2 regions of the Lysinibacillus sp. 54212 genome follow, and region 1 is predicted to be linked to the other one. Evidence: riboswitches for the same ligand, from Rfam matches in the RefSeq annotation. Region 1 holds a riboswitch; the other holds the start of a gene.
The links. A riboswitch is a leader RNA that binds a small molecule or an ion and turns the genes downstream of it on or off. The one in region 1 is predicted to bind FMN.

Region 1 (4,217 bases):
TGTGTCACATTCTCACCATCCAAGTTTTTCTTCTATCGTAGAATATTTGTAGAGGAAAAAGCAACTGTCGATAAAAGAATGCTAGGCAAACGGAATGAATTTTGTTAACGTTGTGTGATAAGCCTTTTTGGCGGTAGAAAGGAAGTACAATGAACAGTTTATATGAAAACAAGAATAAAATTATTATTCCCTTTTTAATGGCGGCCTTTATTGGGCTATTAAATGAAACGGCGCTCAATATGGCGTTTGTTCAATTGGGGAACGATTTTGGGAAAGAAACCTCTACGATTCAATGGCTTACGACTGGCTACCTATTAACGTTAGGCATATTAGTGCCTGTCTCCGCCTTTTTAATGCAGCGCTTTACGACGAGACAGCTTTTTATCGCGTCCTTACTCTTTTCAATTAGTGGTACTATAATTGCTGCAATAGCACCAATCTTTTCGATATTATTCCTTGGTCGAATTGTGCAAGCGATCGGTGCGGCGATTATTATTCCGCTGATGATGAATGTTATATTGCTCGTCTATCCTATTAATAAGCGCGGTGCAGCGATGGGGAAAATTGGTCTCGTTATTATATTTGCACCTGCAATCGGACCTACATTGGCAGGGGTTGTGCTAGATCGTCTCAGCTGGCATTGGATTTTCTGGCTCTGCTTACCGTTTTTAATCATTGCTTTACTTGTAGGGCTTCGATTTGTCGGCAATGTGAATGACGTGCAAAAAGTGAAATTTGATGTGCTTTCAATGCTGCTGTCCACAATCGGGTTTGGTGGTATTGTTTATGGCTTTAGTATTTCCGGGGAGCTCGGGACGTTTTTCGTGACGGAAGTAATCGTTGTCGTTCTTGTAGGGGCGGTAGCACTCGTGCTTTTCGGTATCCGCCAAATGAAAATGGATACACCGATGCTCAACCTACGTGTATTTCAGTATCCGATGTACGCGATTGCACTTGTGATTTTATTAATTGGTATGATGACAATCCTATCGACGATGGTGCTCTTACCAATTTACTTGCAAAAGGTATTATTATTAGCGCCGGTCGTGGCAGGTCTTGTGCTGCTACCAGGTGGTGTCATCAATGCATTTATGTCGGTTGTGGCAGGCAATCTTTTTGATAAATATGGCCCGACAAAAATGGTGCCTGGTGGACTAGTGATGGTGCTTATTAGTTTACTTGTGCTGCGCGGCATCGATGAGGCAACTTCTCCGTATTTAATTGTGGGAATGCATATTCTTTTGTTTGTCGGTCTTTCACTCGTGATGATGCCTGCACAAACGAACGGATTAAACCAACTTCCAAGAGAGCTCTATCCAGATGGCTCAGCGATTATGAATACGTTACAGCAAGTAGCTGGAGCGATCGGAACAGCAGTTGCAGTAACGATTATGTCGATTACCGCGAATGCAAGCTCTAGTACGGATTCACTCCATGGAATGGTACACGGTGTACAAAATTCAATTACGTTCGGACTAATAATTGCAGCAATCGCATTCTTGTTATCGTTCTTTATTAAAAATGTGAGGGAAGAGTAATTAGAAAAGAACAGTCTATAATATTACTTTTCATTTTGTATTTTCGTGCTATAATCGAGTGCAAGATGAATAAATCCTTCGGGGTCGGGTGAAATTCCCAATCGGCGGTGATGAATGCTACTATTCTAAGCCCGCGAGCCGTAAAAGGCAGGATTTGGTGCGAATCCAAAGCCGACAGTATAGTCTGGATGAGAGAAGGATGCGATTAGTAATAGGATTCTTTTGAAAAATTATTTTTCAAAGGCTTTTTTGCTATACTCGTATACTTATAAACCCCGGTAGATCTTATCTGCTGGGGTTTCTTTGTTGTAAAAGAAAGGATAAATTCTTGGAATTTGAGCAGTGTCTAGCTCCAGCGCCCAGCCCCTCGAGGTCGCTTCATCCCCTCGGTCGAAAGCTGAAGGGATGCTTTCGATTCGGGGCTGCAAGCAGCTGTCGGGGCTAAGCAGGGCGCTTCCGCTTTTCTTATTCATTAACTTAATATTGTTTTCCTTCGGGGTCGGGTGAAATTCCCAATCGGCGGTGATGAATGCTACTATTCTAAGCCCGCGAGCCGTAAAAGGCAGGATTTGGTGCGAATCCAAAGCCGACAGTATAGTCTGGATGGGAGAAGGAAATGGTAAAGTCTTTGAAAATTTATGTTGAAAAGGCTTATTTCGTAACGCCATTTTATTAAAATTCTCTAGCCCCTTAGTGATCGTACTAAGGGGTTTTTCTTATCTATATCAAGGAAATGGAGGTGAGGGTATGTTCACAGGTATTGTGGAGGAATTAGGAAAAATTAAGGTTATTCAGAATGGACAGGACAGCATGCGGCTCACAATCGAATCGAAAATAACTCTCGAGGATATTCATCTTGGTGACAGCATTGCAGTGAATGGAGTCTGTTTAACAGTGACAAATTTTTCTAAGGATCATTTTCTAGTAGATGTTATGCCAGAAACCGTAAAATCAACGAGCATCAGGGAATTACAGATTGGTGATGCTGTTAATTTGGAGCGAGCGATGGCAGCGAATGGACGCTTTGGTGGCCATTTTGTATCGGGGCATGTGGACAGTGTCGGCACGATTTTGCGAAAAAGAAAGGTCGCCAATGCTGTTTATATCGACATTAGCATAGGTGAGGAGCTGAGCAAATATTGCATAAAAAAAGGCTCCGTCACAATCGATGGAATAAGCTTGACGATTTTTGATATTAGTCCGACAAAGCTGACGGTCTCACTCATTCCACATACGTATAGTGAAACAGTACTCGGCATTAAAAATGAGGGGCAACTTGTAAACATCGAAAATGATTTATTAGGTAAGTATGTGATTCATCATTTAGAGCAACGAGCGAGTATGCCGACGATTACAATGGATTTTCTAAAAGAAAACGGATTTTAACAGGATCTAAGGTGGGGTATAAGATGTTTCATAGGATAGAAGAAGCAATCGAGAATTTGAAGGCAGGAAAAGTGATAATCGTAGTTGATGACGAGGACCGAGAAAATGAAGGGGACTTTGTTGTCTTAGCTCAACATGCTACGCCGGAGAACATTAATTTTATGGCGATACATGGGCGTGGGTTAATTTGCACACCGATTACAAAGGAATTGGCTCAGCATCTGTCCTTACATCCAATGGTGGCGCAAAACACAGATAATCATGAGACAGCATTTACAGTAAGCATTGATTATAAAACGACGGATACAGGCATTAGTGCATTCGAGCGCTCTGAAACGATTCTACGTTTACTAGACCCGAATGTTGTAAGCTCAGATTTTCGTAGACCAGGTCATGTATTCCCACTCATTGCAAAAGACAATGGGGTTCTAGAGCGGCAGGGGCATACAGAGGCTGCAGTTGATTTAGCGGTACTTTCTGGTTCTAGTCCAGCGGGTGTTATTTGTGAAATTATGAATGATGACGGGACAATGGCGAGAGTGCCTCAGCTCGTTGAAATTGCAAAGGTGCACGGATTAAAGATGATTACAATTGCTGATTTAGTTCGATATCGGAATGACAAGATACAACTTATTCAATTTCATAAGTAGTTTTCCTAAGCGGAATCACGAACATTTTAGTGGAGCGGAAGGCGGCTCGGTGCTTGCCCGCGGAACGCGTCCGCCTGTAGCGTAACGATACGAATAATCGATTTTAAATCTTTGTAGGGTTCGTATTTGATGATGAAAACATGATTAATGGAATTGACTTTGTACTAGCACTACAAAAATAAACAGTAGGAGAGAAAACGATGGGACAAATATTTGAAGCACAATTAATAGGCACGGATTTAAAAATCGGCATTGCAGTAGGGAGATTCAATGAATTCATTACGAGCAAACTATTAAGTGGGGCAATAGATGGCTTAAAGCGTCACGGCGTAGCGGAGGGAAATATTGATATTGCATGGGTACCCGGTGCCTTTGAAGTGCCATTTATTGCAAAAAAAATGGCGGAAGCAAAGAAATACGACGCAATCATTGGCTTAGGAACGGTTATTCGCGGTTCAACAACACATTATGATTATGTATGTAACGAGACGGCAAAGGGGATTGCAAGTGTTGGTCTAACAACAGGTGTTCCGGTTATTTTCGGTATTGTCACAACAGAGACAATCGAGCAGGCAATTGAACGAGCAGGAACAAAGGCAGGAAACAAAGGCTATGATTCCGCTGTTTCTGCTATTGAAATGGC
Region 2 (4,217 bases), on a different contig from region 1:
GATGTTAAAGATCGAGTTAGAATTGAAACGATTTAGCGTATTATACGACTAATATTTAGAACGGAGGTGGGATGGATGAATTCTAAAGAATCCATTTTCCATCGATTGTATGACGAATACCATCAGGATGTTTTTCAGTTTTTAATTTATTTAGTGAAAAATAGAAGCGTTGCAGAGGATTTATCGCACGAAGTATACGTACGTGTGCTGAAATCATACGATCGTTTTCGGGGAAATAGCTCTGAAAAAACATGGCTATTTTCTATCGCTAAAAACGTAGCAATCGATCATTTTCGAAAGATGGCTGTTCGTGATCGACATCATTTTAATGCTTTTGAATGGGAAAATGAGCAGCTTATTTCATCCGAAAAATCCCCAGAGCAATTTTTGGAGCTTAGTGAAGATTTAAGAGGGCTTCTGCATGCTTTAGAACTATGTACAGGTGATCAAAAAATGGTCATTGTCATGCGTTTTTTTCAAGAGCTATCGGTACAGGAGACCGCACAGGTTTTAGGTTGGACTGAGGGGAAAGTAAAAACAACACAGCACCGCGCTATTCATGCTTTGCGAGCAAGGTTAAATAAGGAACAGAAGGAGGCGAATTCGCTATGAATGATGAAAAATGGGATGAACTAGATATTGAAAAGCTACTAGAGCAAGCTCCAAAAATTCAGGATAATCGTTCAAAGGAAGACGTCTTCGCAAAGTTGCAGCAGGCGGGTGCTTTTGAAGAGGAACATCCACCGGTAAGTGTTGTTAAACGGAAAAATCATGCTTTAATTATACTGGGAATTTCAGCAGCTTTATTTGTCGTATTGTTTAGCGGTGCTTACTTTTTATCACCTCAAACTTCAAATGATAAAATGGCTGGCCAATCGGAAAATACCTTATCAGATTCATCAGCTGAAAGGAAGGTAGAGGTAGCGGAAGATGATGGGGCAAGTAGTGGGGTAGCATTAGAACAGGATGAATCACGGGGCATAAGAGCTTTAAATAATATGGATTTACGAACTTCCGTGTATCAGGAACAGCTTTCAGTTTATACTGCAATTCACCTAGGGCTAGTAGGGAAGAATGGGGAAAGTGTACCAGTTACCGTTGTGATTCCGAACGAGCAGATTATTGAGGAGTTTGGGCATGAATCACCGTCAGCTGTCGATTTGTATAGTAAATATGCAGCTTCACTAAATGAACAAGCTTTAGGATTTACAGAATTGCATCCGTTGCAAGGTAAGATTGAGGAACAAGGGTCAACACTAATTTATACATTACCAGAAGATCACCAGTATAATGATAAGGTTTCCAGCGATTGGGATGTCTTATTAGACACATTTGGTAACAGTTACGAGCGAGTAGTATTGCATAACGAACCTAGCGCTGGTAAAGAAGAACAAGCGAATACAACAATGAGTTTAAGTAAGCGGGGGAGTTATTTCTTATACGGGCAGGGGAACGATAGGATTTATTTAGCGCCACATTCTAACCATTCTTTTAACTCGGCGAAAGAGGCACTAGAGTATATGAAGATTGTTGAAAACGACCAATATCAAACGGCCATCCTACAAGGTGTTGACTATTCAGTAGTAGAAGAAGGGGATAAGGCTGTAGTTACCTTTTCTACGCCGCTTGATTTAAATGATTTCGATCCTCAACAAGCTATGAGAATGCTTGAGGGAATGCTTTTAACGGCGGGGGGCTTTAATAAGCAGGTGCAATTTTCAAACATTGTGCAGCAACAATGGGAAGGATTTAATTTCAGCTCTCCGTTGCCGATCCCAGTTGGAGCAAATACAATTTCTTTAGAACAGCTAGAAAGCTACTAGGTGTTAAACAAAATGGTTTACATTTCAGATATTTATCCTATAATAGTACTTGTAAGCTAATTTAATAGTTTGATTCATCTTCGGGGCAGGGTGTAATTCCCGACCGGCGGTAATAGAAGACGCAATCTCCGACCATTAGCTTGGAGGACATTGCAGCAGCTCTTCTTCAGCCCGCGAGCCGCATTGCGCGTGCAGGATTTGGTGAGATTCCAAAGCCGACAGTATAGTCTGGATGGGAGAAGGTGAAGGTACGGTCGTCATTTTTTTACGAAAATGTCGTAGTTTGCTGTACATTTTGTTGCTTTCATATGCAATATTGTACAGAATTACGAATAGACCCTTATTTAAGTGTGCCTATTTCTCCCTTATGCTATTTTCTGCATAAGGGTTTTTTCGTGAATGGTGATTGATTTGTCCTTTCTTCTTGCGAGATGAGATCAGCAATGAGGAGAGATGTTTTATGTCAAAGCAAAACAAAAGGTTACGAGCTTTTGTAACAATTGCGATGTTAAGTAGTATTTCTTTCGTATTAATGCTATTTAATTTCCCGCTACCAGGGTTCCCTAGTTTTTTACAAATTGACTTTAGTGATGTGCCGGCTTTAATTGCAACATTAACAATGGGACCATTAGCAGGGATTACGGTCGAACTAATTAAAAACATTTTAGACTGGGTTTTTTCTGGTTCACCAACAGGTATGCCAGTAGGTCATATCGCCAACTTTGCAACAGGTATTTTATTCATTTTCCCTGTATACTTTATTTATAAAAAGTTCACATCTATTACAGGATTAATAGTTGGATTAGTTGCTGCGACAGTTGTGATGTCAGTAGGGATGGCGTTTTTAAATTTCGTGGCATTCTTACCGATGTACGGTTATTTCATGAACTTTTATGTAGAAGATATGCTTGGAACGGCTGTAATGGCGATTTTACCATTTAACCTAATAAAAGGTGTTATGTTAATTGTCATCGTTACCGTATTATTCCGCACGATGAGTAAATGGATTCATAATCAACGTTTACAATTTTTATCATGAAAATACGCGTGGTCACCTCGGTGGCTACGCTTTTTATTTAGGGGGAAACAAAATGACTTGGATTGATATATCACAACCGCTTCGAAGTACAACAGCTGTTTGGCCAGGAGATGCTCCATTTTCTTATCGATTAGTTGCGACTTTAGAGGCGGATGGTGCCAATGTCGGTGAAATGACTGCAAGCATGCATATTGGAACGCATGTTGATGCACCGTTTCACTATAAGGAGGATGGCGTAACGATTGATCGGTTGTCGCCCGAGTTATTTATTGGGGAGGCGCTTGTTGTTGATTTACGTGGTCATGAAGTAATCTATGCATCTCATTTTGCTGATGTAGATTTGACGGGGGTCAGTCGTGTGCTAGTTAAGTTGAGGGATGAGGTAGAGGTTGATAAGTTTCCGGTGAGCTATCCGATTTTTGATGAGAGTGTTGCTGAGTTTTTGTGTGATAAAGGTGTAAAGTTGATCGGCGTAGATACACCCTCGGTTGATGCAGTAGAAAATGTATCACTCACAATGCATAACGCCTGTGCAAAGTATAATTTAATTATTATTGAAAATTTATTGTTACAGGATGTATCGTCCGGTTTGTATGATTTCATCGGACTTCCATTGCGGGTGGAAGGTGGGGATGGGTCGCCTATTCGAGCGGTACTTAAAAGGAAATAGTAATAGATTCAAGGGCCTAAGTTACTAGCTTAGGTCCTTTTTTAAATATAATTGTAAATTTTGGGGCTTGAGCAGTGTTTAGCTCGGACGCCCAGCCCCTCGAGGCCACTTCATCCCCTCGGTCGAAAGCGAAAAAGCTGCTTTCGCTTCGGGTATTCCGACGTGCTTTCGCTTGTCCTATCTTTTTTTTCGATAAAAATCATCCAAAAAGGATATGTTATAATTCCTTACATAATATTGATAATAAACATAACATATTGTAAAGTGGTTGTAGGGAAAGGAGGAGATGCCAATGAGTCGAGAGTTTCGAAGAGCGATGCCGTTACTCCCTATTAGTATGGTGATGGGACTAACCGAGCTAACTGCAAGACAAATTAGGTATTATGAAGAGCATGAATTAATCGAGCCTGCTAGGTCAGAGGGCAACCGAAGAATGTTTTCACTAGATGATGTGGATGCCTTATTAGAAATTCGAGAGCTCCTTGACCAAGGGATTAATATGGCAGGTATAAAAAAAGTGTTTGATATGCGGAAGAGAAATGATGTTAGAAGTTATGACGCAATTGCTATTTCAGACGCTGAACTTCGCGCCATTTTGAGAGAGGAAATGCAGCAAGCTCAAAGCATGCAAAAAACTTCGCTACGTCAAGGTGATTTATCGCGTTTCTTCCAAGTTAAAAGTGAA

Region 2: it holds a riboswitch for FMN, as region 1 does, so the genes downstream of both, V4T18_RS10905 (ECF transporter S component) here and ribE (riboflavin synthase) in region 1, are expected to answer to the same signal.

Annotation. Positions count from the first base shown of each region.
Region 1 is NZ_JBAFWZ010000009.1:124,255-128,471, forward strand. Features, by position in the region: gene V4T18_RS08580 (response regulator transcription factor) at 1-8, opposite strand, end outside; gene V4T18_RS08585 (DHA2 family efflux MFS transporter permease subunit) at 150-1,538, shown strand; FMN riboswitch at 1,609-1,742, shown strand; FMN riboswitch at 2,024-2,157, shown strand; gene ribE (riboflavin synthase) at 2,286-2,924, shown strand; partial or broken gene ribB (3,4-dihydroxy-2-butanone-4-phosphate synthase) at 2,948-3,562, shown strand; gene ribH (6,7-dimethyl-8-ribityllumazine synthase) at 3,775-4,217, shown strand, end outside.
Region 2 is NZ_JBAFWZ010000013.1:38,209-42,425, reverse strand. Features, by position in the region: gene V4T18_RS10915 (sigma-70 family RNA polymerase sigma factor) at 52-612, shown strand; gene V4T18_RS10910 (hypothetical protein) at 609-1,823, shown strand; FMN riboswitch at 1,896-2,071, shown strand; gene V4T18_RS10905 (ECF transporter S component) at 2,284-2,862, shown strand; gene V4T18_RS10900 (cyclase family protein) at 2,915-3,532, shown strand; gene V4T18_RS10895 (MerR family transcriptional regulator) at 3,825-4,217, shown strand, end outside.